3 regions of the Phyllobacterium sp. SB3 genome follow, and region 3 is predicted to be linked to each of the others. Evidence: predicted binding sites of a transcription regulator. Region 3 holds the regulator's gene; each other region holds the start of a gene.

Region 1 (10,479 bases), on a different contig from region 3:
ACATTTGGATTGCGGCAAAGTCGATGGCCGCGCCGAGCCGCATGTAGCCGTACAGGCGGCGGTGATACAGGTCGATGGCAGGTCCGGTTTCGCTCATCCGACTATAGAGGTGGGAAACACGGCACTGGCAGTGGCTGCACAGCGATATGGCATAGCATCAATGGCGGTGAGAAATTCATACAATTGCCTGGCGCTCTCGCACCATGTCACGCCACTGGCTGAGCAGGGGCTAATCGGTATATGTATGTCCAACGCTCCAGCGTCCGTTGCGCCTCCAGGTGCGATCAGGCGTATCTTTGGGACAAACCCGCTTGCCTTTGCCATCCCCTTTGCCGGGCAGCCTCCGATTGTCGTCGATCAAAGCATGAGTGCGGTGACGAAGACCGAGGTGATACTGCGACGTAACCGCGGCGATCCCATCCCCCTCGGCTGGGCGCAGGATAAAGCAGGCAACGCCGTCACCGACGCCGCAGCAGGACTGGAGGGCTCATTGTTGCCCGCCGGCGGGCAAAAAGGCGCCAATGTTGCCCTGCTTATCGAAGTCCTAGCCGCGGCGCTGACAGGCTCCGCTTTGAGCACGCAAGCGAGCGCATTTGGCGATAATGCAGGTGGACCGCCTGGTGTGGGTCAGTTCATCATTGCAATCGACCCTGCACACTTTGCTGGACAGGCTTTTGCAGCGAGCATCGGCCATTTGGCCGCGGCCTTCACGGAAGCGGGCGTACGACTTCCCGGCCGGACTCGCAATCGCCTCTTTGAGATAGAGGTGGATATTAATCTCTGGCGGAAAACAAATGCGCTGGTGAAGTCAGTCTAGCCGATAATCTATCAAGCCAGGCCGCTCGGCTGTCATTATATAAATTCGCGATCTGAACGTCCGCAGTGCCGGTCTGCCGTTCCTGAAACAGTCACGCAATCAGGTCTGATTGCGTGACGATCCCAACGACGCGGTTGTCGGTATCAGCAATGGGAGTGTGATGCAGGCCCATGTCTGCCATTGACGGCAAGAGCCTGGCTATCATGGTTTCAGGCGCGACCGATTGTTCTGCTCATGTTGATGTGGCGCCGAGGGGGAACCCGAAGTTAAGCGGAACCCGTTCTCATCTTATCAAGACGATGATTGTAGAATTACATGTTTCTTGGGTTGAGAGTGCGCAGGGCAAATCGATTGCAGAGGCAATCCGGTCGATAGGCGTAACGGAAGTAACATACTACCGATGGCGGTCTGAATACGGTGGCCTGAAAGGCGACCAGGTCAAGCGACTGAAGGAACTTGAGACAGAGAATGCCCGGCTTCGGCGCGCTGTTTCTGATCTGACCTTCGTAGCCGAGCAATGTAAATCTCCTTGATGTGTCAGTTGAATGACAGCTTGCTGTCAATTTTCGAGATGGTCTCAATTAAAAAGGGTGCGGTTGAATCTGCATTCTCGGTAACTCATGCAGTGAGTTGTCATTAATGTTTTAAGAAACGGAGGTACTAAAAAAGTAAGATTATCTTTTTCGGAGCGTCGGTCGGACGTCTCTGCACTCGTCTTGTAACGGTGAGTTCGGACGTGCGTGTCGATCTGTCAAAGACAATGATCGTGAGGTGTCGACGATGGACCGTTTCCTACTGCGTATTTGTCAAAAAAGACCAGTTGTTTTAGACATTTTCAGTGCCGCTCTCCTGGCCACAGGCCTCGCGTTGACTCCCGCCGCCTGGGCAGAGCCTATCCGGGGGGCTGGCTCGACATTTGCGGCGCCTGTAATTGCAAAATGGGCAGAAATTTACAAGACCGCACGGATGGATGGTGGCGACTTCAGCTCACCAGACTGGACGGTCGATTACGAACTTGTCGGCTCGTTGGCGGGTCTGATGAGACTTGATCAGCCAGAGCTGGATTTTGCGGCGACGGATGTTCCTGTGTCTCATGCGGAACTTGCCCAACATGGACGCCAGCAATTTCCAATCGTGCTGGGCAGTGTTGCAATTGCCATCAATCTTGATGGTGTCGCGCAGGGCCAGTTGAACCTGTCTGGTCCGCTGCTTGCGGATATCTACCTTGGCAAAATACAATCCTGGTCCGATCCTGCGATCAAGGCAATCAATCCGGATCTGGTTCTTCCAAGCCTGAAGATAAGCCCCATTCATCGCAAGGATGGATCAGGTACCACCTACATGTTTACCGAATATCTCTCGTCGGTCAGTGCCGAATGGAAGACGAAGTATGGGGCGGACACGTTGATAAGCTGGCCATTGGGGACGGGTGTCGAAGGAACGCAGAATCTCATTCTTGCCGTAAAGGGGACAAAGGGCACGATTGCTTATGCGGAATCCGGGCAGGTAGAACGGGCAAGCCTTTTTTTTGCTGCCGTCCAGAACAAGTCGGGCAAATTCGTGGAGCCGGGTCCGGAGGGCGTCAGAGCAGCTCAAAACGCCGTTGACTGGTTGAAGGCGGAGGATTTCGCCGTCTCCCTGACCGATCAACCCGGCGATGCAACATACCCAATCTGCGGGGCAACCTTTGCCGTGGTACCAACGATAGGCAAGTCGTCGGGCCGCTATCGCCGTGTGCACGACTTCTTCCGCCTGGCCTTCAAAACAGGTAGCCGCGATGCCGAGGCGCTTCGCTATGTGCCGTTGTCACAGCCTCTGGTAAGCGAGATTGAAAAATACTGGCTCAAGGAGCCGTCAGCAGCACGTTGAACCGTTTTAACACCTGCTGACTAGATGTCCGCCTTGGACAAGTGGATTTTTGTTGGATCGCGCCACAGGCGCTGAGGGGATAAGGCACAATGGATATAGATATTTTCAAGGATATTCTCGTGCCGGTCATCGGCGGGCTCGGCATATTCATGCTTGGACTGGAGTTCATGTCGAACGGCATCCAGGCGCTCTCTGTCAACAAGATGCGAGCTTTTTTGGCCAAAGCCGCTGGAACACCGATTAAGGGTGTTGTTGCTGGCACGTTAATTACGGGTGTCATCCAATCATCGACAGCGATGACTGTCATGGTGGTCGGACTGGTGAATGCCGGGGTTGTCGGATTGAGACCCGCTATCAGCGTTATTATGGGTGCCAATATCGGTACGACACTTGGAAATGGCTTGATTGCTCTTCCGTTAGGACCGCTGGGGTTGATCTTTGCCGGACTTTTCTCATTGGTCTATTGCTTCTCCAAGAATGACAAGGTGCGCAATATCGCGCTTGCCTGCATGGGGTTCGCGCTGATTTTCTACGGGCTCAATCTCATGACGGGTGGTTTGCGGCCACTCCGTAATATCCCCGAGGTGATGTCTGTCCTGTCGACACTCCAGGCTGATTCCTATTTCAACTTGATCAAGTGTGTTCTTATTGCTGCTGGCGTTACTGCAATGATCCACTCGTCCTCGGCTACGATTGGTATCGTGATGGGACTCGGTGCCGCCGGTGTTCTGGATTGGACCACTGCAGTAGCATTTTCCCTGGGTGCGGATTTAGGAACCACCATCACATCTTGGATCGCGTCCCTTAACCTGTCCAAGAATGCGAAACGCGCTGCATATGCCCACATATCCTTCAATATTATCGGCGTATGCATTACTGTGCCTCTGTTTTTTACCTCAATCAACGTGCTCGCCTGGGTCATGCAATGGTTTGGCGGCGACCCGGGAATTCCTGTTGTGGTAGAGGGTAAGGAGACTTTCCCCCTCGTTCCGGTGGCTGTCGGTCTCTATTCGACATTCTTCAATATCTTTAACACCGTGCTGCTCTTTCCCTTCGTCGGCGTGTTTGAAAACGTACTGGCGCGTATCGGACGCACTGATGCCGAAGATGTCGAAGACTACTCGACACCCAAATTCTTGGACCGTAAAGCTGCTGGCGATTTTGCAAAAGCCATCCCAGCCGTCCAGCAAGAGACCGCCCGCCATCTGCAGGCTGGTGCCATGTTCCTGGATATCGCACGCTCCGCGAAAACCGCACCGTCCGATCCAGGCGAGCATTATCTTGCTACCGATATACTCAGCCGCGACATCCGCGAATACACAGCATCGCTCATGAAAGAAGATCTGCCGTATGAACAGCTCGATCTTGTTGCCAGCCTGATCGAGGAGGCGGATTTCACGGCTGCATTGACGGAATCATTGCATCAGGTAGCGCGGCGTGTGAAGCGCGAAGAGTTTAGCCCGGCGGCGCGGGCAATCGTCGATGTCGCGCTCGACAAGCTTGACGCATCCCTTCAGGATATTATGCCAGACTACGGTGTTGCCAGTCCGGCTATGCCTGCCGGTCACGTCAGCATCCCGGACGTTGAGGAATTGCGGGCGCGGACATTGGCACTCGGCCCGAATGCCGGCGCTGCGGAACGGGGTACGATCCTGGCGCTTCTCGGTTCTATCGAGCGCGCCGAAATCCTGATCCGTCGTATCGATGACGAGCGCAAATCGGTCAATCGACAAAGCGTGCTGTCAAGGGCCGCACACAAAACCGAAAAGCCTCTCTCCTTAAACGATGCTGGACTGAGCCCCATGCCAGCGGAGTAACAGTCATGGCCTGCACGCGGAGCAAAGTCGTGCGCGGCTATGCCCGGGCGCTGGATATTCATCCGGCGGCGGTGAAGGCGGGCCTATCGAGTCTTCGCGGCGATGACAGCGTTGATGAGGGAATTGCGAAACTGTTGTCGGGCTGTCAGCAACAGATACGGGCAAATCTTTGCCCCGCGACAAGTGACCGTGAACCCGAAGGTGTCCACCGGTTGCGGGTGGCCTTGCGACGGTTGCGCTCGGCCCCTATTGGTTGCGACGCGAGCTGGACGCACCTTCGCTGCAGGCGCTAGATGCTGAAGCAAGCGCTTCGCGCGGACATTGGGACCGTCACGCAATTGGGATGTCTTCATCGATTCAACGCTTTGCGAAATCGAGGTGGCCAGTCTCCCGGACATCGAATTCTCCGTACTACGTGACGCCAGCGTTCCATTCCGAACCCGGGCCCGTCAGGATGTGCGTGAAAGTATTGCCGACGGGCGAACCAACCGCTCTCTATTGTCAATGGGGCTCGCGATCGAGCAGAGGAACTGGCGAAACGATAATGCAAGTGAGGATCTCGGAATATTGACCGAGCCGCTGAGGAAGTTTGCCGACCATGTCCTCATCCCTCTTGAGCGCAAGGCACTCAAGCGCGGACAGCACTTTCGCTAGATGCGACCGGAAGCACGCCACAAGCTGCGGCTTACCTTGAAGAAACTGCGGTACGCCGCAGAGTTCTTTCTGCCGCTATATTCCAGTCACGCGTCGACCAAAAAGTATCTCAGGCAACTGTAGAGCATGCCGGAGTCGCCCCGCTGCTCGACAGGTGGCGCAAATTCAAGTGCACTGCGCCGTTTTGACCCTGCCGAAAAGTCTCTCGTCCTAGAAGAGCGCAGTTCCCTGCTACGCATCGCGCAGCGGTTGCGATTCGCCATATCGTTTGTAAAGCCTGCAGCCGGTGCCGATGGCCGTTCCCGATGTTGGTTCTTCACAGCTCGATAAAGTTACATATCCGTAAAATAGCTGTCACAATCAACGCCGGCTTCATGAATCGTTCACGGCGGAAATGAGCGTTGCCGCTGTAGCGCCACGTTTTTTTCATTCGCTTGACACGCGGTCAGGCTATGAATTGATCAACGTGATATGAAACCCGATTGGCAAAGCAAAATGAACACATCGGCAAATCGGCGGACGCCGCATGAGGCACTCCATCCTGGCCAACATTTGCTTGAATGCATCAAGTCCCACGGCCTGTCGGAGCAAGATTTTGCGCTGCGTGCGGACATACCGATGGCGACGATTGATGCCATCATTGCTGGCCGGCATCCGATCACCTGCGATATCGCCCTGCGTATAGACCGAACACTGGGTATCATGCCGGATCTCTGGTTTGTCCTGCAATCAAGGTGGCAACAGCATCAGAAGAAGCTTTCCATTGCTGCGTTGTCCCAGACGTTCCCCGATCTGCTCATCGAGCAGGTGATGCCGTGATCGCCCATCAGACGCTGGAACTGTTTGCTGGTGTAGTGGGCAGGTTCAAGCGGTCGTCGCAACATCTTCGGCGAGTTTATCAGCGGGCGACTTTGCGCCGCAGCCATTCGATCTCAAGTTGTTTTGACTTCATCTGGCCATGCCCTGGAAAAGACTGGATCGGAGCCATGCTCTCTGATCCATTTGCGCAGCACATTCTCGTGGACATCGAGGTCGCGGGCAGCCTGTGTAGTAGCGACACCGCGCTTCTTCATCGCTTCAAGCTTGTATTCGCGGCTGAACTTTTGTCTTTGCATTCATACTTTCTGGTTTCATGCAGAACACCTTAACTCTATGTCTGTGAAACCGGTAGCAGGCCACAACGCTTCGCGTCCATTCACGACCCGATCTACAACCTTCATTACTATACTATCCCCGCAATCAATTCAGCTCCGCCGACTACCGAGAACTGCGTCAGGCTGCCACCAACATGTGGCGCGAAATCGCATGCGTGAAATAGCCTGAACATCACTCAAAGATATAACTAAGTCGACTGCAAAGTTAAGGTTCCAGTATTCTCCAGACAGCGTTGGTAGAGTTAACGCGCCGAAGATTTAGCTCGACAGAATTAGTTTATCGGTTCAGAATCGAGTTTCGGGCAGCCATTCAAAGATTGAATCAGAGCGTGATAATGGATTCATTATCAGTGATAATTGGCAGTCGGCTTTGAGCTTGATTAAGTTCTGGTAGAAAATTATTACAGGAAGATAAATAACGTTTCATTCAAATATGGGGCTTAGCTTCACCAAATAAATTAGCCAGCATGTAACATGTGTTAATTCCCTCGTATGTAAGCCAATCCTGAGGATAAGAGCGAACATATGCTTTTGTCATAAAGCAAATATACAGTAGATAACTTGATGGAATCCTAGATTTCAGAAAATAAACATTCGCGAATCGAAATTTTTTCTCGGGCGTGGGTTGACACCGATCCTAATTATTCCGAGTAAATGCCCAAAAGGTAAGCAAATGCCCAATTTGTGCTATATCGCGGTTGTGAGATCGGGTTAATGCCTAAATCGAAGTGTGTAGAAGTAAAATATAGTCATTATCAAAGCGACTGTAGCGATGCATCGCAAAGCCTCTGTGACAATTCCCTCTTTGTACGAGATGACTACGATGATTAGAGCCGATCTAGACAGAACGTTTTCTTGCCGAGATATTGCTGCCATATTGAGACTCGGTCGATTGGCTGCGCCCAAGGATATGCCGGATGGGCATGCAACTAGTAGTTTGCCATTCAAAGGCGAGTTTACGGTTCAGAGCGTTGTGAGCGGAATCCACACCGTTGTTTCGGACATCAAAAGTAACCAGGATTTTTCGCTCATCAACCCGATGCGATCAAGTTTGATGTGTTTGGTATTATTGGGTGGATCCCCGATAACACTGTACTCTCCCGGAAGACCTGCAGTTACATTAGATCATCAACGCCCGATTATCTTGAATTTCTCCCACAACGAATTGCTTGAGCTGCGCCAAAAGGCTGGTACACGGAGTGCGTTCGGCGGAATAGTTCTTTGCCCTGAGAAAATTCAATCGCCACCCTGGTCAACATATATTGGCAATTTCTCACCTTTGCTGGACTTTCATGCCAGACCTAACAACTACCTAAAGTTGCTCCCGTCGCAGCGCTGCGTAAAACTGGTGAGTGAAATATTATCGCACAATTATAGCGGGAAGCTGAGAAAGCTTTATCTTGAAAGTATAGTTCTGGCTTTCATCGTTGAGATAATAAGGCTGATGCAGGTGTATGATTTGCACTCGGAGGGACTTAATTTGAAGCACTTTTCAAAAGTGCTGGCTGCACGGGAAATCATTGACAGTGATATTGTGAATCCCCCTACAGCTCACGAGCTATCGCAGCAGGTAGGTGTCAATATCACCACCCTGAGGATAAATTTCCGGCTTGCTTTCAACAACAGCATAGGTGGATATATACATGACCGCCGCCTTGAAAAGGCTCGAGCTCTCTTACGGACTCAGGCGCCTTTAATAGCTGATGTGAGCCGGTCTGTCGGGTATACGAATGCCACCGCTTTCGCCACAGCATATCGCAAGCACTTCGGCTATCCGCCAAGTCAGGAAGTAAAAACGGAAAGCGAGATAGATCGAAGATCAATCGCAGGCTAGCGTCGTTTGCATCAATCTCGTGAACCTGACAAGTCGAAAAATAACTGCTCAAGACGTAGCAACGTGTCATAAGTTATGGTCATCTCATCGCTGTTCTCAGGGCAATTTTCCATTGAGTAAGGCAACTTCTCGATAAGCGAGTCTACAGCAATACAGAGTTGGTGCGCTTTGAGCTGCATGGTGAGTTGAATGGTCCGCCGGTTTTTATGAGAAAGAGCACGCTCGACATAGCCATGTTCTTCCAGACCGTTGATGTAGTAAGTGAGATTGGGACCTTTAAGGCCCAGCTGGTCGCCCAGATCACCAATCGAAGAGTAACCATCGCGCAAGGTAAGCAACAGCATGAGCTGGTTCGGCCCGATATCCTCGACGCCCAGTTTATTCAACTCTCCCTGAAGGAGAGTCGACAGTTTCCGGCCCATGCGATTAACTGAAGATCCCATTTTAAACAGGGTTGTAGCGTAGTCATTGCTCAGACGTGGATGAGCCGGGGGTACGGCGATATCGGTGGAGCAGCTATCGCTAAATACCATTTGGCTCTTTTGCAAAGATATGGTCTCCACATCTGCAATATTGGCGGACGATGCTTGCTCAGAAAAATTCATGACCATAAAACTCACTCACCCGGTTTCAGGAAGGACGCGGTAATTATCGTTGATCGGACATTTGCGATAACCTGATTGGCGTTGTTCAATCAGAGACCGCAGCAACAAGTCATACAGGCCTGCTCATCCGGAATGTCGCTGTGCCTGTTCTTTCGTCTGGTGGTTTGCTCAAGCGGACTCCTTTTTACCCGCTTCCATGTCTGTGCTTCCCCAGGGACGCCAATCATCGGTATGAGACTGATGACCATGTGGACCGTCCCTGGTTGTCGAGCCAGTCAGATGCTTCTCCCAAAGATTCTTGCTGTTGGGATCACCGTCCTTGTGCAGGTAGGGCGCAAGACGGAAAAGCGAGCTTCCTTTTTTGCCCTCTGTTTCCTTGAAATGCTTCCATTCGTCTGCCTGAAATTCAAAAATCGATTTGTCATCGGCTGAGTCACGACCGCCATACATGTAGCTGGCGTAACGGGCATATTCGAGCTTGTCGCCCCAATCGTCCTTTGTTACGCCCGCGCTGGCGAGATCCTTGAAGAACTGGCCTTGCGAGTCTGTCAGCTTTTGCATCTTGGCGTGTTCTACGGCCTCGGCAATCAGGGTGCCAGCGATGCCGAATACCAAACCTGCCACGCCGAGAACGGGACCGGCGACACGCGCGCCTATGCCTATGCCACGCACAACTGTCGAGGCGATATCGCCGGCCAATTTTGCTGCAAGATGACCGCCTTTGGGGGCAAACATCGATATAGTGTTTGCTATCGCCGAACCGGTTCCAGCCACACCTGTTCCTAATGAGAAAGCCGCATCTGCCTTCTCAAGTGCAGTATCCGCTTTCTTGAGCTTGCGGGCTCCGGATACAATGTCCATGACACCGCCTGTCAAATCCAGACCAGCTCCACCCATGAAGCGGAGGAACGAACGTCCGGCTGCGACGGCGGCATTTGGTTTCTTACCGTTGGGACCGTCTTTAGCGCCCATCGCTTCGCCGAGAGATTTGATGGTTTTTTCGTAGTCTTTCAGTTCCTCGGGCGTGAATTTGGTCACGTCATAGGATTTCAGATTTTCGGAGGACTTCCCTATCCGCTCATTGATTTCAGTGGCGAGTTTATCTGATTTCGTTTCCTTCTTGCCCCAGATGTCTGGGAAGTTTTCATCGATCAGGCCAAGCCATTCCGTGGCTTTGATTTTGGGTTGCGGTTTACCATCGGCACCAGCTGCAGGGTCTGCGTTCTGTGTGCCGCCGAGGGTTTCCACAATGTTTGAACCGAACTTGAGGAAATCGGGGGTTGCACCCAAACCGCCTACCAGATCACGAGCGGCAGCTAACTGCTCGTCTGATGTCATTTCACCCCAGCCGCCGCCATTGGCAATCTGCAGGGCACCGCTGACCAAGTTCATCGTACCAGATATAGCGCCGAGCGTACCAGTGTCGCTTGCGGAATGCAGTGCCTTCTTGAGTGAACCGGCAGTTTCCTCACGATTGGTCGAAAGGCCTTTTAGCTGCTCATCTACGACCTTGTCGATAGTCTTGGCATCACCGGTTGCTGCGGCCTGCCTGATGGCAGCTGCAATCTTGCTGTTATCCTCCGGCTTCAAGCCCTCAATTCTTCCGTCCAGGATGTCAAACTCATCCTGCATCTTCTTGTAAAGGTCGTAACTTTTATCACCTTTGTCCAATCCTGCCAGCGTCGTATTGAGTCCGCCTTTAACCATTGAGAATGTCGAACGCAGACCA
Region 2 (10,479 bases), on a different contig from region 3:
GGGCACCCCAGCTTTCCGACTGGCCCTCAATCGTCACTTGCTTGCCAGATTTCTCCAGCGCAGTCCGCAGGCGCTCTATCAGCCAGGTACCGGCCGTATCCAGCAATTCCACGCCGGAAAGGTCGATAACGGCGCTTGTAAAGCCGTTATCACCACCAATGTCACGCATGGCTTCATCCACGCGGCGAACGTTGCGTGTGGTCCAGGCGCCGGTAAGTGTAACTGTTGCGCGGTCTCCATCCTTGCTGAACTCAACATGTGGAGGCGCTGCAGTAGAAGCACTTGAATTGTTTGCTCTATCGGTCAACATCACCAACACACATATCGAGTCTCCGGGCCGATGTCACTTGAACAATTAAGGCGTAAATCATGTCAATTAATCTGGATATTGCGGTAGAGCGCTGGCCCATTGCCGGAACGTTTACAATCTCCCGTGGTTCCAAAACGGAAGCGGCAATTGTCGTCTGCACGTTGACCGATGGTGCTTATAGTGGCCGCGGTGAATGCGTACCCTATGCCCGTTATGGCGAGAGCATAGAATCCGTAGTCGCCGAAATTGAAGCTTTGCGTGGTGCTCTGAAGAATGGCGCGACTCGTGACGGTTTGGTCACGCTGATCCATGCGGGCGCTGCACGCAATGCGGTGGATTGCGCCCTGTGGGATCTGGAAGCGAAACGTAACCACAGTAGCGTAACGTCAATACTGGACATGCCAGCCTTGCACGACCTGACAACTGCTGTAACCGTTTCATTTGGCGATGCTGCAACCATGGCGGAGGCCGCGCGAAATTTCGCAGACAGGCCATTGATCAAGGTCAAGGTTGGTGGCGAAAACGATGCGGAGCGGATACGCGCGGTGGCGGAAGCTGCACCTTCAAGCCGCATCATAATCGATGCCAATGAGGGCTGGACTGACGCCAATATCGTTGAAAACATGCTGGCATGTGCCAAGGCGGGCATTGTGCTTATCGAGCAGCCTCTGCCTGCCGGAAATGATGCGATTCTCGCGAAGATACCTCACCCCGTGCCGATCTGCGCTGATGAAAGTGCCCACGGAACCGACGATCTGCATACGCTGCTGGGTCGCTATGACAGCATCAATATCAAACTGGACAAGACCGGCGGCCTGACAGAGGCGCTGCGCATGCAGAAACGTGCACGCGAACTCGGCTTCGGTATTATGGTGGGGTGCATGGTGGGCACATCATTGGCCATGGCACCTGCGGTTCTCGTTGCGCAGGACGCAGATTTCGTCGATCTCGATGGCCCGCTGATCCTTAAAGAAGATCGGGCGCCCGGACTTGAATTCACAGGAAGCCGTGTTTCGCCACCAAAACCCGAACTGTGGGGCTAAGCCTCGCGCTGCTCAAGCTTCAGCGAGACCACTGCTAGTGCAAGGCCAATAGCAGCGAGCACCACCATCGCGTAGAAGCCGTAAATTCCCGTCGCCGCATAAAGCGGGCCTGACGCCATGGTAGCGATTGCCAGCGACGTACCAATAAAGAAAGTCGATAGTCCCTGCGCCGTGCCCCCGCGCTCTTCGGGAATGGTCAGCACGATCATTTTCTGCATACCAAGAAATGACAGGGCGAACGAAAAGCAATGCAGACATTGAACGACCAGAAATCCACCAACACCAAGCCCGAAAGGTTCGATGAGCGGGAACACCGCCCAGCGGAACATCGCGATGGCAGAACCGATCATCAGCACCTTGGCAGGATGAAAATTGCCGAAGATGCGGCGGAAACAGGTGAACATGATCACTTCCGCAACCACCGAAATCGACCAGAAAGCACCGATAACGGTTTCTTCTATGCCAATTGATTTCCAGTAGATCGCTGAGAAACTGTAACCATAGGCATGGCTAGCCTGAGTGATGCCAGTCGCGATCAGAAAAGTCACGAAAGCCGGTCGGCGCAGTGCCCTGCCCGCATCCGCTATATCCACGTCGGAAAGCGGTGACAGACGGCGTGGCTTGCCAATCCGGGGAACGATGAAACTCATACCGCAGGCAAGCAGGAGTGCGCCAAGCAAGGCCCAGGGAATGATGTGCTCGCCAAACCGCTGGATGAACATGCCGGCGACAAAGGATGTGAGCAGGAACGAGATCGATCCCCAAACCCGCATCTTGGCAAAATCGGCTCCATAACGCCGAACGCCTGACAGCGCGATTGTGTCGGCCACCGGCACTTGCGATGTCCATGGCGGAGAAAGCAGCAGCGATACGGCAAGAATGCCGACAAAACCAAATGGCACGAAATAGAATGCCGCAACAATAACTGCCAGAACTGTACACAGCGTAAGGATATGCGCGCGATCATTGGAGCGGTCTGCAAGCATCGAAACCAGTGGTGCCGCGATAACCCGCACAAACAGCGGCATTGACAGAACAATGGAGATTTCCGTCGGCGTCAGTGAACGGTATTCAAGCCAGAGCGGGAAATATGGCAGGTGCAACCCGCTGGACATGAAAATAGCAAAATAGGTCAGTGCAATCCGTAGCTCGAAGCGAGACGGTTTGCCTTGGCTTAAATCCGCAACGGCGGCTGTCATTGGTGGAACTTTCGGAAGTTCGGAGCTGCTCAGGCAGAATCGCAACCATGCGTTGCCTTGAGATTCGCAATTATCATGAAATTCAACGAGTTCATAGAATTAGAGGCGGACCATACGCACAAATTCATTGTGTTCCCGGCACGCACGAACGATGATTCACAATATCTAACGAACAGAAATAGTCCGGCTGGGTTTGACCACACGCCCGGGCACTTCGCGGGAGACGCCTATCTTCGTCAGAATGCTTTCGAATATATCGGCACAAGCTTTCCAGCTGAATCCTTCCAAGGTGGTTTCCGGATCAACATTACCCATGGCCAGTGCCGCCAGTGCAGCCTCGCCCAAATCTTCCGATAGAACACCAGCGCCGGTCGCGTCGATAACATCTTTCGACCCCGGTACAGGATAGGCCGCAACCGGCAATCCGGAGGCGATGGCCTCCAAGAGTACCAGCCCGAACGTATCGGTGCGGCTCGGGAAGACGAAGACATCGGCCCCGGCATAGTATCTTGCCAGTGCTTCACCTTCATGTTTCCCGGCAAAGACAGCCTTTGGATATTGGCGCTTCAGATTGTCGAGGTCGGGACCATCACCAATAATCAGTTTCGTGCCCGGCAGATCCAGCGACAGGAACGCTTCGAGATTCTTCTCGATGGCAACACGCCCCACACAAATGAAAACAGGATGCTGCAAGCCCAGATCAATGTCCGGCTGTGGCCGGAACAATTGCCGGTCGACGCCTCGCGTCCACACTTTCAGGGTTTCAAAGCCGCGTGCAACCAATTCGTCATGGATCGACTGCGTCGGCACCAGACAGGATTCGGCGGCATTGTGAAAGCGGCGCAACCAGCCATAGGACCAGGATAGCGGGACCGGCAGGCGCTTGCGCAGATACTCGGGAAAACGGGTATGGAAGCTGGTCGTAAAGCGCCAGTTATTCTTGATGCAGGCGCGCCGTGCCATCATGCCAAGCGGCCCTTCGGTGGCGATATGCACATAGGCAGGCTGTATGGCCTCAATGCGCGCCTTGACGGCAGAGGGCAAAGTCAATGCAAGCCGGATTTCCGGATATGTCGGGCAAGGTGCTGAACGGTAGTCCGCCGGGGAAATGATCGTCACCTCGAAGCCCCGCGCTTCCATTTCCTCGCGCACCTTGGTCAGGGTCCGCACGACGCCATTCACTTGCGGATGCCAAGCATCCGAAACGATGACGAGCCGTTTTACCTCGTCACGCCGCATTCGCCGCCTTTGGCCGCTTGTCGGCAATCTGGATCACGGGAGCAAATCCTGCCTGTTCGCCGATGAGGTGAGTCCATGAAAGGAGTTCCATCCGGCCGTCGAAATGTTCGACAATTGCCGTGCAGCTTTCCACCCAATCTCCGGTATTGATATATTCGATACCGTCGATCTGTTCGATGGTGGCGTGGTGAATATGGCCGCAAATGACGCCATCCGCTCCGATACGGCGTGCCTCGTCGGAAACAACGGTCTGGAAAGAGCCGATGAAATTGACGGCTTTCTTGACGCGGAACTTTGCCCAGGCGGAGAACGACCAGTAGCGCAGGCCAAGGCGGCGGCGCACCTTGTTCATCACCGTGTTGATGGCCAGCGCCGCGTCATAGGCCCAATCACCAAGATATGCGATATGACGGGCGTTACGAACAACCACATCGAACTGATCGCCGTGGATCACAAGGAATTTACGGCCATCGGCCGTTTCGTGCATCATGCGGTCCGTGACTTCAATGCCGCCGAAATGCGTACCCTGAAAGTCACGCAGGAACTCGTCATGATTTCCGGCAATGTAATGAATTGTCGCGCCCTTGCGGCTTTTGCGCAGGAGTTTCTGCACAATATCATTGTGCTCCTGCGGCCAATGCCATGAGCGGCGCAACCGCCAGCCATCAACAATGTCGCCGACGAGATATATGGTTTCGGCGTCGTGATACTTCAGAAAGTCCAGCAAAAAGCTGGCCTTGGCACCTTTTGAACCGAGATGGATATCGGACAGAAACAGCGTGCGAAACTTTTTGGGTTCGGTCTCGACCATGATGCGGATCTCCGTATCGCGCTGACGCATATGCGTCTTTCTGCGCGACACAAACCCGATTCATGTCACAGTCTTATGACGGCAAGGAAAAATGCAGACTTACGCGATAAAGACTTGTATCAAATCTGGGTTCATTTAAGCCTCAGATGGACAGTTGAATTTTAGACCAAAGACGCAGACCGATACTCCGGAAGGAACCAATTCATGGCTCAGGACAACACACCCGGCAATTCAGAACTTGATGAAAGCGCGCTGTTTTACCATCGCTTTCCGACGCCGGGTAAGCTGGAAATTCAGGCGACAAAGCCGCTTGGCAACCAGCGCGACCTTGCCCTCGCCTATTCTCCAGGTGTTGCCGCTCCCTGTCTGGCCATCCACGCAGACCCGTCCAAGGCTGCCGATTACACCAGCCGCGCCAATCTGGTTGCAGTGGTTTCCAACGGTACTGCCGTGCTTGGTCTTGGCAATATCGGACCACTCGCTTCCAAGCCTGTAATGGAAGGCAAGGCGGTCCTTTTCAAGAAATTCGCCAATATTGACGTATTCGACATCGAAATTGATGCGCAGGAAATCAACAGGATTGTCGATGTTGTTGCAGCTCTTGAGCCAACATTCGGCGGCATAAACCTTGAGGATATCAAGGCACCGGAGTGCTTCGAAGTCGAAGAGCAGCTTCGCGAGAAGATGAACATTCCGGTGTTCCACGATGACCAGCACGGCACGGCCATCATCGTCGCAGCCGCCATCATCAATGGTATGGAGCTTGCCGGCAAAGACCTGTCAAAGGTCAAGATCGTTGCTTCCGGTGCTGGCGCGGCAGCGCTTGCCTGTCTCAACCTTCTCGTCAAGCTTGGCGCAGATCGCAAGAATATCTGGGTCTGCGACCTTGATGGTGTGGTCTATGAAGGCCGCAACACACTTATGGATCGCTGGAAGTCCGTTTATGTACAGAAGACCGATGCGCGTGTTCTGGCCGATGTTATTGGCGGAGCAGATGTGTTTCTCGGCCTGTCAGCAGCAGGCGTGTTGAAACCTGAACTGCTGAAACAGATGGCGCCAAATCCGCTGATTATGGCGCTCGCCAATCCTAATCCGGAAATCATGCCGGAAGTAGCGCGCGCTGCACGCGCTGACGCGATGATCTGCACAGGCCGGTCGGACTTCCCCAATCAGGTCAACAACGTCCTTTGCTTCCCCTATATTTTCCGGGGCGCGCTGGACTGCGGCGCTAGTGCCATCAATGAAGAAATGAAAATGGCGGCGGTTCAGGCCATTGCGGCGCTTGCCCGTGAAGAGCCGTCAGACGTTGCCGCCCGCGCCTATTCCGGCGAAACACCGACATTCGGCCCAAACTATTTGATCCCGTCGCCTTTCGATCCGCGTTTGATCCTGCGCATCGCGCCAGCTGTGGCAAAGGCTGCAATGGAAACTGGCGTTGCCGAACGCCCCATCGAAGATTTCGACGCTTATCTCGACCGGCTAAACCGCTTCGTTTTCCGTTCCGGCCTCATCATGAAGCCGATTTTCACTGCGGCAAAAACCGCGGAGAAAAAGCGCGTCATCTATGCCGATGGCGAAGACGAGCGCGTGCTTCGTGCAGCTCAGGTCGTGCTGGAAGAAGGCATTGCCGTTCCAACCCTTATCGGACGTCCGCAGGTCATCGAAACGCGGCTTCAACGCTATGGATTGAAAATCAAGATCGGGCAGGATTTCGATGTCATCGATCCGGAAGACGATCCACGTTATCGCGATTATGTCGATCTGCTGGTCAGTCTTACGGGGCGGCGTGGCACCACACCGGAAGTTGCAAGGACGATGGTTCGTGCCAGCGGCACGGTGATTGCTGCGCTCGCGATCGTACGCGGCGAAGCCGATGCCATGATCTGCGGTCTTGAAGGTCGTTTCGAGCGGCACCTTCGCAATGTCGAACTGATTATCGGCAAATCGGAAGGTATTCGTAACTTCTCCGCGCTCAGCCTGCTTATCTCGCAGCGCGGCGTGCTTTTCCTGACCGATACCTATGTGAATATCGATCCTACTGCGGAAGAAATTGCCGAGAAGACAGTGCTTGCAGCAAACGAAATCCGCCGGTTTGGTATCGAGCCCAAGGCCGCATTGCTCTCGCATTCGAATTTCGGTTCGCGCGATTCCGAAAGCGCCGCAAAAATGCGCAGTGCCTCGGAAATCCTGCGCGTGAAAGCACCAGAGCTTGAGCAGGACGGTGAAATGCATGGCGATAGCGCACTCTCGCAGGTGCTGAGGGAACGCGTGCTGCCGCACTCCCGCCTGACGGATGAAGCCAATCTGCTGGTATTCCCCAATCTCGATGCCGCCAATATCACGCTGAATGTCGTCAAGACTGTTACGGATGCGCTGCATGTTGGCCCGATCCTGCTCGGTGCAGCCAAGCCAGCCCATATCCTGACGCCTTCGGTAACATCGCGCGGCATCGTCAACATGACAGCGCTGGCTGTTGTAGAGGCCTCGCAACGGGTTGAATAGGCCTTCGTCTTATTGCTGCCGCACGAGCGTGGATGGTTTCATCGACATTTTAATATGAGACCATCCATGCTCCGGACACCCTTGATTATCCTTGCCGCATTTGCCGCTCTACTGGCGGTAACCGGGTTGTCTCATGCGCAGAGCGAGAGTTGCGCGCGCATGCAAAGCCGTCTCGACAGGTTGAACAATGATCCGACGCTGGACGAATACGAGTTCAATTTGCGTCGTGATCGCATTGAAGCGGCACTCGATGCCAATAATTGCCCGATAAATGACTATCAGTATCGCGATCTGCCGCGACTGGACGAAGAAGAGCCGGGTTCATACGAGATTTACGGAGGGCGCGAGCCGCAACCTGTCGGCCCCGGTTCAATCCCGGTTCCCATCGAGGGTGGCCAATACCAAACCATGTGCGTGCGCACATGTGACGGTTATTATTTCCCGCTGACCTATGAGACAGGGGCGGAAAACTTTCCCCGCGATCAGGCGCAATGTCAGGCACAGTGCCCCGGAGCGCAGCTTTTCTTCAAGCCAACAGGGGAAGAGCGGCCCGAAGCAATGATTTCGCTTGGTGGTCAGGCTTATCGGGATATGCCGAACGCGTTCAAATTCCGCAAGGCTGGCGCCAATGCTACGCCGCAATGTACATGCCAGAAAACCGCCGGCAATTTCTCGACCATGGGTAATCCGCGCGAACTTGCAAAACAACCGCCCAAACCCACGTCACCGCCCGCACCGCCTTCTCAGCCCAAAACGCCATCGATTATCGCGATAGACCCTCAACAACCTGCGGTGACGAAGCAAGAGCCTTTGCCGACTACGCCAGCACCAACCGAGCCCGCAAAGCTGCCGGTAATCGAACCGGCAAAGCCCACAGTGACAGAACCGGCTAAGCCAAAAGAGCAACCGGTTCAGACAAAGGCAGAGCCCGCCCCGCCAGCTCCAAAGGTAGAGGAAAAGCCCTCTTCGATCATTGAACTGGGCAAACCGGCGACCGAAGCGCCATTGCCAAAACCCTTGAGCGAGGACAAGCCTATCGATCCGAACCGAAAGGTCAGGGTCGTCGGGCCAACGTTCCTTCCCGACCAAGGAGGGGCAAAAGATCCGCAAGCTCAGGACCGGAAGCCCGGCCCGTAAGCGCAATACGCAGAGGCATGAACAAGCCTTTGCCCTTGCGGCCGCTTTGTGTCTTCACAGCATCCGTCCACTCTTTCCAGGTCTCGCGGCTCCATGGCTCCGACGGCAAAATGTCGAAAGCTGCATTGATAAACTCACGATCTTCATCAGCCAAAGCCTCATCGGCAGCGGGGCCATTTTTGACAATTGCCCACCACTGGGATGCATCTGATACGAAGGTCAGATTGCTGCGAACGGCCAGCCAGAATGCTTCTGCATCGCTGCCTTCAATGCCAAGAGCCGCAAGCCTCTCCTTCGCGTCAGCAAAAGACATGGCATGAATCAGCGTGCGATTCAGCGCGTCGAGATCCGCCGGATCAAATTTCGAAGATGACTTTGATGTAGCCGCCGGATCAAAGATTGCGGCCAGCGTGTCCATGTCAGGCACGGCCACCACGTTTTCCGAAGTGCCGGTCAGTACCGCAAGGCTTGCAACGGCCATGGGCTCATAGCCAGCGCGGCGAAGACTGCCCACCGACAATGCGCCTGTACGTTTCGAAAGGCCCTCGCCTGTCGCAGTTGTCAGCAGATTATGATGGCCAAGCTGCGGTGACTTCGCACCCATTGCCTCAAAGATCGAAATCTGAACACCGCTATTGGTGACATGATCGTCACCGCGAATAATATGGGTGATGCCCATGTCGATATCATCGACCACCGACGTGAATGTATAAAGATACGTGCCGTCCTCACGGATCAGCACAGGGTCTGACAGTGACGCAAGATCGACAGTTTCCGGACCGCGAACCAGATCGTCCCAATGCACTTCGGTGCGCACAGGAGCGAAAGGATCACCCTTGAAATTCGGTAGGAGAAAACGCCAATGCGGGCGCTTGCCTTCAGCTTCCAGTTTCGCCCTGTCTTCGTCAGATAATTTCAGCGCATCGCGGCCATAGACCGGCGGCAGACGCCGTGCGAGACGAAGCTTGCGCTTCAGGTCAAGCTCCTCGGCAGTCTCGTAGCATGGGTAAAGCAGACCGGCAGCCTTCAGCTTTTCAGCGGCCGCAGCATATTCGGCAAAGCGCTTCGACTGATATTCCACGCGGAAAGGCTTGATGCCCAGCCATTCCACATCTTCGGCTATCGCCTCGACATATTCTGTCTTGGATCGCTCAACATCCGTGTCGTCAAAACGCAGGACCATTTGCCCGCCATTTTTCAACGCGAACAGCCAATTGAACAAGGCCGTGCGCGTATTGCCAATATGGATATAGCCGGTGGGTGAAGGAGCAAAACGTACGATTGGGGTCATGGTGGGGGAATATCGGATGCGGTGGGGAATGGCAATATGGATTGGCATCTCCCACTGTGTGAGTGGCATAATCTGCATTCCGGTCGTTGCGTGGTTCGACGGGGCTCACCATGAGGAAAGTGGTTGATTGCACATTAGTCGCCAACCTTGCAGAAGATAAACTCCCTGCAAGTAACAACCTTCCTCATGGTGAGCCCCGTCGAACCACGCTTTGAGCCAAATGCAAATTTCGATGCACTTACTCTCTCTTGCGCTTTCTCTCCCGCAAGGGAGAGAGATAAGAGGTCGCCGCAGCGAAGCGTCCTAGTCGTCCTGAAGCATCAGGCCCTTGGTCAGTTCCATCGCCTGCAACTCGAACAGGCCGCGATAGATACCGCCCTTGAGCCCTATCAGGGCCTCGTGGTTGCCCTCTTCCGCGATACGGCCATGGTCGAAGACCAGCAGCCGGTCGAGGGAGCGAACGGTCGACAATCGGTGAGCGATCACCAATGTCGTCCGGCCGAGCATCAGGCGCTCCATTGCCTGCTGGATCAGCATTTCTGACTCTGAATCAAGGCTGGAAGTCGCCTCGTCCAGAATAAGAACCGGGGCATCCGCAAGGAATGCACGGGCAATGGCAACGCGCTGGCGCTCACCACCCGAAAGCTTCACGCCACGCTCACCAACAAGCGTGCCGTAGCCCTTCGGCAAGCCCATGATGAAATCATGCGCACTTGCCTGCCGGGCAGCTTCCTCGATCTCGGCCTGCGTAGCACCAGGCTTTGCATAGGCAATGTTTTCAGCCAGCGACCGGTGAAACAGGATTGGCTCCTGCTGCACAATGGCGATTTGCTGGCGTAACGATGCCTGCCTGACATCGGCAATATCCTGACCGTCAATGCGGATCTGGCCCGACTGCACATCATGCAGGCGCTGGATCAGCTTGACGAAGGTGGTCTTGCCTGAAC
Region 3 (10,479 bases):
GTTACGGGCGCGGCGAGATATTCTACCCGAAAGATGCGGCAACCATGTATGCCGCGCAGGAGGTAAAGCTCCCTGGCGTCTCGCTTAAACAGCTTGTCTGCCTGCCGATGGACGAAGCCCGCTTCAACGATGCATCTGTTGCCGCCGCATTGCATCGCGCCGGCATGGGCGACTTTATCGAAAATCTTTCCGATGAAAGCCGTGACGGCACTTCATGGGATCAGCTTCTTTCGGGCGGCCAGAAGCAGAAACTTGTGCTTGCGCGCATCCTTCTGCACAAACCTGCCGTTCTGTTTCTCGATGAGGCAACCGGCGCGCTTGACCCGGATTCCAAGATTGCCTTTCATCAGGCTATCAAGGATCACTGCGCCGGTACAACTGTCATCAGCGTGATGCACGAGATTGAAGCGCCCCGCTCCATTTCCGGCGAAAGCTTCTACACAGATATACTGGAAATCGGTGACGGCGTGGCTATCCAACGGTCACTTCAGGAAATACCGGCAGAACCCGTTCCAACGCCAGTAACCAGCTTCCCGCTGGTTGCAGCAGAATAGCATCAAAACATCGGGGCTGTAGCCTTGCCCGCACCGGTTTCGGGGAAGAATTTCTGCGTACCGTGCTGCTCACCGAACATCATGTCAAATTGCAAAAGCCGCAGATTATTGATCAACGGATCGATCTGCTGCTTGCCTGACCAGTCAGGCATCGGCTCGTCATTTTCCGTCACCAGCATATGCCGGTCTATGACCTTGTACTTGTCCCGAACTGCTCCGAGAACGCCGGTATAGTAAGGATGGCTCATGCCTGCCAATTCCAGCACATGCAGCGGCAGGAATGACGGGCTGACCGTACCGATGCCATAATCGGCACCCCATGTATTCGACCATACGACCAAGGGCGTTTCATGCTGTTTCAGCATGTCATCCAGAGGCGCCCGCCGGTCGGCCACACGATTTTTCATGTAGCCCGTCGCCACATAGGCCTCGTTGAGCGGCGGCAGATGATCCCCGAAGAAAACAAGGATCGTTGGGCGTTTGCGGTGGGACGCCCAGTTCATCAATTTTTTCAGGCTGCGATCCGCGTCGGACGCGCCTTCCGAGAATGTCTCGATGATCTGACGAGGGCCCTCGCCCGCATCCGTGGCAGCGCTGATCCGGTTATTCTTGTAGCGGTTCGGTTCGTAAGGACCATGCCCCTGCAATGTAACCGTGAAATAGAAGAATGGTCCCTTGGCCTTGTCTGCCTCGCTGATCACCTCGTCCATCAATGCATCATCGGAGACCAGCGGCCCACGTGCCTTCAGCTTTGGCAGGTTTTCTTCCGACATGAATGTATCAAAGCCGAATGATTCATAGACATTGCGGCGATTCCAGAACCACTCCCGATAGGGATGGATCGCTTTTGTCTCATAACCCTCGCTTTTGAAGAACGTCGCCAATGACGGCACGGAGTGACGGACATATTGCTGATAGGGAATGCTGCCATATGGCAGAAAGGCATTGGAAAAGCCCGTCAACGCCTCAAATTCCACATTTGCAGTCATCCCGCCGAACTCCGGTGAAAACACCGAGCCGGACTGATTGGCGCGAACTGTAGGGATCGGGTCGCGATTGAAACTCACGCCGGGAAGCCGGGTTGGGTCCCAGAAAGATTCGCTCATCACCATGATGATATCGGGTTTGCCCGTGGATTCGAACAGTGCCGGAACCGAAGGTATCGAGCTGATCGCCTCTGCCGAATATCCCGCTGGCGCAGAAACATCCGCCATCGGCAGGTTGAGCGCAAAAGCCATGGTGAAACCATTATGCGCGTAGTTCTCTTTCTGGTCCCACATGATCGGTTGAACATGCAGCCGGTCCCGCGCCCATGAGAATGTGTTGTAGTCCATGATCGAGACAAAGAATGCCAGCGCAGGCACCGCAAGTGCCAACCGCCAAAGCCGGCCCTTACTGCTAAGGCGTGTCCCCCGTTTGCGCCAGAACCGCCACGCCATTACTAGTCCGGTGGCAGCTGTAACTCCGGCCAGCAGCAGCGCAACCGCCGTCCATGGCCGCTCGCGAACCAGCAGCGGCATCAGGTCAAATATCTGGCGCGAATACAAAAAATCCGCCGGATAGAGCGGATCGCCAAGATAAAGAGCTTTCTGCCGCCCTACCCATGTAAAAAACAGGGCAAGCGGCGCAACAATCAGCAGGCCGTTATGGGCCCGGCCGAAAATGGCATCCAATGTAAGAATAATCAGGACATAGAGACCAACTGTGGTCCATGCCGGACGATAAAGCTGCTGAAAGAAGAGAATCGAGTCTGAGATTGAGCCCCGAAACACCAGTTCGATGGCAAGAACAAGCATTGTGGAGATGGCAAATACGGCCGTCAGATAGCCCGCGTGGCGGAAAAAACCTGCCAGCCGCGATGGCCTGACCACCGCTTCTGCACCGGACCAGACATTCGTTTCAAGTTCCACTTGCTCGATCTGCCCAGCCAAAAACATCTCCACGCTACACGAGAACGGCATTCACAAAACCGTCACATAAACGTCATATATCAGCGTTCCGTTCCCCGACCAGTGACAAAATCGTTAATGCCGATAAATTTGTCTTGATACAGAGTCATGGATTGTGATGGCTGGCGAGCTTTTGTGCCGCGACCGGAATGGCAAGTCTCCGGAGTTTAAAAAGAACATGAATACAATGTGGCCCGGGTCGTTCTTGTGAGGAACGGCCCGGGCCGGAATGTCTGAAACAAAGAAGTTTATACGGAAAGCCGGTCGCTATCCGAAAGAATAGCCTGCACCGCGCACTGTACGGATGGGATCAAGCGAGCGGCCGATATTGATTGCCTTGCGCAGACGGCCCACATGCACGTCAACCGTGCGGTCATCGACATAAATGTCCGCGCCCCAGACATTGTCCAGTAATTGACCGCGCGAGAACACCCGGCCCGGCGATTGCATGAGGAATTCCAGCAGGCGGAACTCGGTTGGACCGAGCTTCAATTCGCGTTCCTTGCGGAAAACCCGATGCTGCTCGCGGTCAAGCTTCAGATCGCCAAAGCTCAATACGTGTGAAAGCAGGCTGGGATTGACCCGTCGCAGCATGGATTTGATACGTGCCAGCAATTCCGGCGTGGAGAACGGCTTGACCATGTAGTCGTCCGCACCGGTTGAAAGTCCGCGCACACGCTCGCTTTCTTCCCCGCGTGCCGTCAGCATGATGATCGGCAGGATTTCCGTCTCGCGGCGCGCACGCAGGCGGCGGCAAAGTTCAATACCCGAAAGACCCGGGAGCATCCAATCGAGGATCAGCAGATCCGGTACTTTTTCGCGCAAGGCTATTTCGGCTTCGTCACCACGGCTGATGGTTTCGACAATATAGCCTTCAGCCTCCAGATTATACCGGAGGAGTACACTGAGGGCGTCTTCGTCTTCAACGACTGTGATTCTGGGAGCTATAGGCATGATCTGCTTCCGGCAATTATGGCGTGACTGGCTCGTCTAAAATAACGGTATGGGACTGGTCTTCCTTCGGACGTTCCGCTGGAAGCTGGGTTCCCGTGACAATGTAGTAAACCGTCTCGGCAATATTGGTGGCATGGTCACCGATACGCTCGATATTCTTGGCGCAGAACAGCAGATGCGTGCAGGCCGATATGTTGCGCGGATCTTCCATCATGTAAGTCAGGAGTTCGCGGAAAAGCGATGTGTAAAGCGCATCGATCTCATCGTCGCGCTCGCGGACGATGTTGACCTGTGCCACAGAACGCGTTGCATAGGCGTCCAGCACATCCTTGAGCTGTGTCAGCGCAAGCTCTGCAATTGTCTGCAAGCCACGATAGACAGAGAGCGTCTGCCGCGTGTCATTGACCGCAACAACGCGCTTGGCGATGTTTTTGCCGAGATCGCCGATACGTTCGAGATCGGACGAGATGCGGATGGTGCCGATGACTTCGCGCAGATCGATTGCCATTGGCTGGCGCTTGCCGATGATCGTGATGGCCTTTTCGTCAATCTCGCGCTGACCGGCATCGAGGATCAGGTCATCCGAAATAACGCGCTGGGCAAGGGCATTGTCAGAATTTACCATGGCGGACACGGCCTGTTCGACCATGCGCTCCGCATGCCCGCCCATCTCTGCAATCTTGTGCGTGAGGAACTTCAGTTCATCGTCATAGGAGCGGACGGTGTGTTGTGCTGTTTCAGTCATTGCCTAAGCCTCTTCCCGTGATCAACCGAAACGTCCGGTAATGTAGTCTTGCGTGCGCTTTTCGGTAGGGCTCGTAAACATCATTTCCGTGTCGCCGACTTCGACAATATTTCCGAGGTGGAACATTGCAGTACGTTGCGACACACGAGCAGCCTGCTGCATCGAGTGTGTGACGATGACAATCGTATAGTTCTGGCGCAATTCATCGATCAACTCTTCGACTTTTGCCGTAGCAATCGGATCAAGCGCCGAACATGGCTCATCCATGAGGATGACTTCAGGGCTGACCGCAATGGCCCGTGCGATGCAAAGGCGCTGCTGCTGACCGCCCGAAAGGCCGGTGCCAGGTTCATGCAGACGATCCTTGACCTCAGCGAAAAGACCGGCGCGTTGCAGGCTTTTTTCAACGATTTCCTCCATATCCTGCCGGGTACGGGCAAGACCATGGATGCGTGGTCCATAGGCCACATTCTCGTAGATGGACTTCGGAAATGGATTGGGTTTCTGAAAAACCATGCCGACGCGGGCACGCAGTTCGACAACATCGATTTTCGGATTGTGGATGTCTTCGTCATCGAGCGTGATAAGTCCGCCCATCTTGCAACCTTCAATCGTATCGTTCATGCGATTGAGTGTGCGCAGGAAAGTGGACTTGCCGCAGCCCGAAGGCCCGATCAATGCCGTTACCATCTTTTCCGGTATATCCAGACTGACGCCGAACAAGGCCTGCTTGTCACCATAATGGACGGTGACGTCGTTGCCTCGCATCTTGATCGCATTGGTTTGCGCGTTCATCTTGTCATTCACCGCTTTTTCGAGATTTCGTTCGGTCATTAGATTCATGATTGGAGCCTTCCCCGTGACCTACCAGCGACGCTCAAAGCGGCGCCGAAGAATGATTGCCGTGATATTCATGACCGCAAGGAACAGCAACAGTACGATGATAGCACCGGATGTCCTTTCAACGAAGGCCCGTTCCGCCTCGTTGGCCCACATATAGATCTGCACCGGCAATGCCGTCGACGGATCGAGCGGTGTCACGGGACTGTTGGCTACGAAAGCCACCATGCCTATCAGCAGCAGCGGTGCCGTTTCGCCCAGTGCGTGAGCAAGGCCAATGATGGTGCCGGTCAATATGCCTGGTGCGGCAAGCGGCAGCACATGATGAAAGACCATCTGCGTTTTTGAGGCACCGATGCCCAGCGCCGCAGAGCGGATAGAAGGTGGTACCGCCCGCAGTGCCGCACGGGTCGCGATGATGATCGTTGGCAATGTCATCAACGTCAGGACCAGCCCGCCGACCAGCGATGCCGAGCGTGGCAAGTGAAAGAAGTTGATGAATACCGCAAGCCCCAGCAGACCGAACACGATTGAAGGCACGGCAGCCAGATTATTGATATTGACTTCGATAATGTCTGTCAGCCTGCTCTTCTTGGCATATTCCTCAAGATAGATGGAGGCGGCAACACCGATTGGCAACGATAGACCCAGCACGATGAGCATCATGTAGAGCGAGCCTATCAGCGCGACACCAAGTCCCGATGTTTCAGGACGGCTGGACGCACCATAAGTGAAAAGGCCGGAATTGAACCGCTGGGCCATAATGCCCTCATCCCTGAGCGCGTTCATCCAGCCGACCTGACGGTCGGAAACCTTGCGCCGGGCTTCGTCCACACCAAGGTCGATCTGACCCTTGAAGGCGGAGTCGATATCGGCACCCGTCAGAACCCAGATGTTCTGCGTGGTTCCGATCAGTGCGGGATTACGGACAACAAGCTCACGCAATTGTCCGCGCACGCCGTCGGAAAACAACTTGCCCAGCTCACGTGTGGCAGGCTTGTCGCTTGCATTCACACCGAGCTTCTCGGCCAGGGCATTGCGGGCAAGAACCGGATAGTTCGCAGTCAGAAGAACATTCGGGTTCGTTGCGCGCGCATTTTCAGGATCAATGACCGCCGGGTCGAGATTGATCGCCAGATTGACCTCGGTTTGCCAGAATGCGGTATAGCCGTTGGAGAATACCGAAAACATCAGGGCAACAAGAAAGAATAGTCCTACAGCAATCGCGGCAATGCCGTAAATCCGGAAGCGGCGTTCGGCAGCATAGCGGCGCTTTAGACCGATATCGCGCCGCGCGGGACGGGCTGGAGCTGATACCGGATTGAGAGTTATGTCGGTCATTCGTACTGCTCCCGATACTTACGCACGATGTAGAGCGCGAAAATATTCATCGCCAGAGTGATGAAGAAAAGGGTGAGGCCAAGGGCAAACGCCACCAGCGTCTGGGGCGAGTTGAACTCGAGATCGCCGGTCAACTGATTGACGATCTTGACGGTGATCGTGGTCATTGCATCGAACGGATTGATATTCAGATTGGCAGCGACGCCGGCAGCGAGCACCACGATCATGGTTTCGCCGATAGCACGCGATGCCGTCAGAAGCAGAGCGCCGACAATACCCGGCAATGCAGCCGGTAAAATCACGCGGCGAATGGTTTCGGATTGGGTCGATCCGAGCCCGAGCGAGCCGTCACGCAGCGAGCGCGGAACCGCAGTGATGATGTCGTCGGACAGCGACGAGACGAAAGGGATCAGCATGACACCCATGACGATACCGGCGGTGAGCACGCTTTGTGCCTGGATAAACGCGTAACCACCGGAAAGCGCCGCACTCAAGTCACGCAGGAAGGGCCCAACCGTGACGAGGGCAAAGAAGCCATAAACGATGGTCGGGATACCGGCCAGCACCTCAAGCAGCGGTTTGACGACCGAACGCACACTGCGGCTGGCATATTCAGCCATGTAGATCGCGGCAAACAGCCCGATCGGCACGGCAAAAAGCATGGCGACGAAAGCGATATAGAGTGTTCCGGCAAGAAGCGGGATCAGACCGAATTGCCCCTGCGATCCGCCTGAGCCTGCCGCGGCAAAACGCGGGTCCCACACTGTTCCGAAAAAGAAACTCGTCGGCGAAACCGACTGGAAGAATGTGAGTGTCTGGAACAGCATCGACAGGATGATGCCGATAGTGGTCAAAATGGCGATGGTAGATGCGGCGACAAGCGCACCGAGAATGATCCGCTCGACATTGTTGCGGGCCCGGGTCCGCGCCTGAATGCGGGACAGCCCGAAAATCGCACCCGCAATAGCGAGGGCAATGGCAATGAATGCGCCGGTATTCTTCGCGAGCTTGGAATTCTTGTTCCACTCAATAGCGATGGGGATCATGAAATCCTGACCCTCTGTCGCCAGAGCTACGCCTTTTGCGGACAGAATAGGGCGCAGTTCCGCAAAAGTCTGAGGAAGATTTTGCCGCTCCGCATCCGTAAGACGGTCGAGGCCGCGGGCAATGCCGCTCACCATACCGAGTTCCAGACTCTGACTGGCAATGACACTGTTTTCATTGTGGACTGGCAATTCTGAAATTGCAGTCCGCTCAAGATACATGCTTGTCGCTGCGGCCCATATGGCGATGAACAAAACTGCAGGCAGTGCAGAAACCAGAAAAGCCCACCAGCCATGATAGTGTGGCAGCGAATGTGCCTTGACGCTCCCATTGTCCTTGCCCGCAGCACGCCGGCTACCGATGAGGTATGCGGCAACAGCTATGGCGATGACGATTGTAAAAACCAGCAATGTGGACATCAAAGCTTCCTCGATCCGTCCGTGCAAATTCAAAGTCTGATGACGATCAAGCGGGCGGCCGGGGCCGCCCGCTTGATGCAGTCAGGCTTATTACATTGTCTTACCGGCAGTGAATGCGTCGCGCTGTTCCTTGCGCTCGGCTTCTGGTGCAGCAACAAGGCCGTATTCAACCAGTGGGCTGTCTTCGCCGATCATCTGCTCACCAAGGAAGAACTCAACATATTCCTTGAGGCCCGGGATAACGCCGAGATGAGCCTTCTTGACGTAGAAGAACAACGGACGGGAGACCGGGTACGTGCCGCTGGAGATTGTTTCAGTGCTTGGAACAACGCCCTCGACTGTAGCAACCTTCAACTTGTCGGCATTGTTTTCATAGAATGCCAGACCGAAAACGCCAACGCCGGTCTTGTTGGCGTCGATGCGTGCCAGTGTTTCGGCATAGTCGCCATCGATATCAACTGCCTTGCCGTCCTTGCGGATGGCGATGCAGGCGGAAGCTGCTGCCTTTTCGTCAAGGCCAGCTGCCTTGATCGCGTCTGCGGCACCGGCTGCCTTGCAACCGCCAGTCATCAGCTTTTCTTCGAAGACTTCGCGTGTACCGTGCTTTTCACCAGGGATGTAGGCGGCAATGTCCCAATCCGGCAGGGCAGGATTAACCTGGTTCCATTTGGTGTTTGGATTTGCAACGAGTTTGCCGTCAACCGGAACCTGCGCGGCAAGTGCCAGATAAATGTCCTTGGGTGTCAGAGCCCAGTCTGGACCCTTGATGTCGGTAGCAAAAACGATGCCATCATAACCGATGCGCACTTCCTGAACGTCCTTCACACCGGCATCGACGCAGGACTTCAATTCGCTTTCCTTGATCGGACGCGATGAGTTGGCGATATCAACTGTGTCTTCGCCGACGCCCTTGCAGAATTCCTTGATGCCTGCGCCCGAACCACCGGATTCGACAACAGGCGTCTTGAAGTCAGGATAGGTCTCGCCGAATGTTTCGGCAACGATCTTGGCATAGGGCAGCACTGTGGAGGAACCGGAAATCTGGATCTGATCACGTGCAGACGCAGTGCCGAGGGAAGCTGCAATGCCGAGGGCGGCAATTGCGGCCGTCGAAAAAAGCTTGTTCATGGTCTTACTCCTGTTGGGAAACTTTTGAAGTCACCGCTATCTACAGAAGGTTTATAACAGTCATGTGACACTTATATTACGGTTTGATCACAATGCTTCGGCCTTGCATTCTGCGAGAATAAGCTATTGTTTTAATTAGCTATTTATGACCGGATCGAATCCACATCCTGCAAATGAGCCTTCTGCCAAAAATCATGGTGAAGCTCAATTATATCACTGCAGGTTGCAGTACGTTGCCCGGCATTCTCTTCTGCCAAGCGTAACCGCGGCAGTTATGCGTCCAGACTTGGCAAAAGGTATCGTCATGAGCTGGCCAAGGGATAAGAGGTCCCATGCCCGGCAGCTGCATTCCCACCCTTGTCACGAGTAAAACGGCTTGAGACAGCCTATTCTTCAAAACGACCCTTTTCTTCGCGGTCGCGTTCATACCGCTTATTGAGTGGAAACGGCGGCAACCATGACTCGCGACGGACAGTCCAGCTTTCGTATGTCGGCACCAATTGATCGGGCTCATCGAGTGAGCCCAGATTCACTTCGACTTCATCATCGCTACGCGCGAAGACAGGCGAGCCGCAGCGGGGGCAGAAAAAGCGTCCGGCGTAGCTGCTTGTTTCGCCCTCAATTGTCACAGCGTCATGAGGAAAGATCGCAATGGCACCAAAAAGCGCCCCATAATGTTTACGGCAATCAAGGCAGTGACAAAGGCCGACCCTGTATGGAAGTCCCGTCGCCACAAGCCGCACACTTCCGCAGCGGCAACCACCTGTAAACCGGTCCATTGCATATCTCCTCCACTACCAACGAGATGTACTATGAACCGCACTAGGCAGATAGTGGTGTAAAAAATCTGCCGTCAACGCGCCCAGCAGGTCTATATCGCCGTCAATCGCTCGGCGAGAACATCGTCTGCCAGCGCTTCAAGCTCCAAGAGCGCGTTGTAAGGATCGCCGGTCAGGCTCAGCGCTATGGCAAATGCCGGCTCTGTTTTTAGTCCCGAGCGGCGCAATTCCATCACGCGATCCCGAAACGCAGCTCCGCCCAGATGAAGCAGACGAGCCTCTATGCAGAAGTGCCGCCAACCTGCCTGTTCGTCTACAGGTTCGGGGCAGGCAAATATCTCGAATTCCCACCCCTCACCATGAAAAGCAGCAATGATGGGCCGCGCACCATGCACCCATTGCTCGATCCGGAAATCCTCAAGCGGCGAAACAATATTCCGGATCACGTCCATGAACGCGGCTTGGTCCGTCAAATGACACAGCACATCGATATCACTGGTTTCGACTGCGATACCCAATGGCGGCGTGCCCGCAACTCTTGGGTCGAATGCATGCAGAAGCTGCAATAGCTGCATGCGTTCCAGTGCAACATGATAAGGAGGACGAGCCATCGTTCGGAGCCGCGTCAGGGTTCGATATCGTGATCGGCGAGCACATTCTGGATCAAGGCTATGATGCAGACCACGATACGCAGCATTCATTTCCTCCGCAGGCCTTTGGAAACTT

What was found. Region 3 encodes PhoB, which activates phosphate uptake and scavenging genes when phosphate is short. Its sites were predicted from a motif close to TGTCATNNANCTGTCAT; they were not measured.
Positions count from the first base shown of each region.
Region 1: the regulator PhoB is predicted to act here: its motif matches at 1,352-1,368, upstream of pstS (phosphate ABC transporter substrate-binding protein PstS).
Region 2: the regulator PhoB is predicted to act here: its motif matches at 4,667-4,683, upstream of ABKW30_RS14680 (UDP-2,3-diacylglucosamine diphosphatase).

Region 1 covers NZ_JBDYKI010000008.1:63,205-73,683, forward strand. Annotated here, with positions in the region: gene ABKW30_RS23735 (Ldh family oxidoreductase) at 1-817, shown strand, start outside; gene ABKW30_RS23740 (CBS domain-containing protein) at 909-1,022, opposite strand; partial or broken gene ABKW30_RS23745 (transposase) at 1,153-1,320, shown strand; gene pstS (phosphate ABC transporter substrate-binding protein PstS) at 1,598-2,686, shown strand; gene ABKW30_RS23755 (Na/Pi symporter) at 2,776-4,503, shown strand; gene ABKW30_RS23760 (CHAD domain-containing protein) at 4,509-4,796, shown strand; partial or broken gene ABKW30_RS23765 (CHAD domain-containing protein) at 4,819-5,280, shown strand; gene ABKW30_RS23770 (HigA family addiction module antitoxin) at 5,653-5,976, shown strand; partial or broken gene ABKW30_RS23775 (transposase) at 6,059-6,272, opposite strand; gene ABKW30_RS23780 (AraC family transcriptional regulator) at 7,204-8,145, shown strand; gene ABKW30_RS23785 (MarR family transcriptional regulator) at 8,157-8,756, opposite strand; gene ABKW30_RS23790 (hypothetical protein) at 8,919-10,479, opposite strand, start outside.
Region 2 covers NZ_JBDYKI010000003.1:719,529-730,007, reverse strand. Annotated here, with positions in the region: gene ABKW30_RS14700 (ABC transporter permease) at 1-310, opposite strand, end outside; gene dgcA (N-acetyl-D-Glu racemase DgcA) at 370-1,353, shown strand; gene ABKW30_RS14690 (MFS transporter) at 1,350-2,552, opposite strand; gene ABKW30_RS14685 (glycosyltransferase family 1 protein) at 2,718-3,791, opposite strand; gene ABKW30_RS14680 (UDP-2,3-diacylglucosamine diphosphatase) at 3,781-4,602, opposite strand; gene ABKW30_RS14675 (NADP-dependent malic enzyme) at 4,807-7,104, shown strand; gene ABKW30_RS14670 (DUF2865 domain-containing protein) at 7,171-8,241, shown strand; gene gltX (glutamate--tRNA ligase) at 8,159-9,532, opposite strand; gene ABKW30_RS14660 (ABC transporter ATP-binding protein) at 9,836-10,479, opposite strand, start outside.
Region 3 covers NZ_JBDYKI010000001.1:250,370-260,848, forward strand. Annotated here, with positions in the region: gene ABKW30_RS01260 (ABC transporter ATP-binding protein/permease) at 1-554, shown strand, start outside; gene ABKW30_RS01265 (LTA synthase family protein) at 557-2,485, opposite strand; gene phoB (phosphate regulon transcriptional regulator PhoB) at 2,771-3,457, opposite strand; gene phoU (phosphate signaling complex protein PhoU) at 3,474-4,202, opposite strand; gene pstB (phosphate ABC transporter ATP-binding protein PstB) at 4,224-5,045, opposite strand; gene pstA (phosphate ABC transporter permease PstA) at 5,067-6,383, opposite strand; gene pstC (phosphate ABC transporter permease subunit PstC) at 6,380-7,846, opposite strand; gene ABKW30_RS01295 (substrate-binding domain-containing protein) at 7,937-8,974, opposite strand; gene ABKW30_RS01300 (GFA family protein) at 9,361-9,753, opposite strand; gene ABKW30_RS01305 (DUF4269 domain-containing protein) at 9,846-10,364, opposite strand; gene ABKW30_RS01310 (DUF2312 domain-containing protein) at 10,478-10,479, opposite strand, start outside.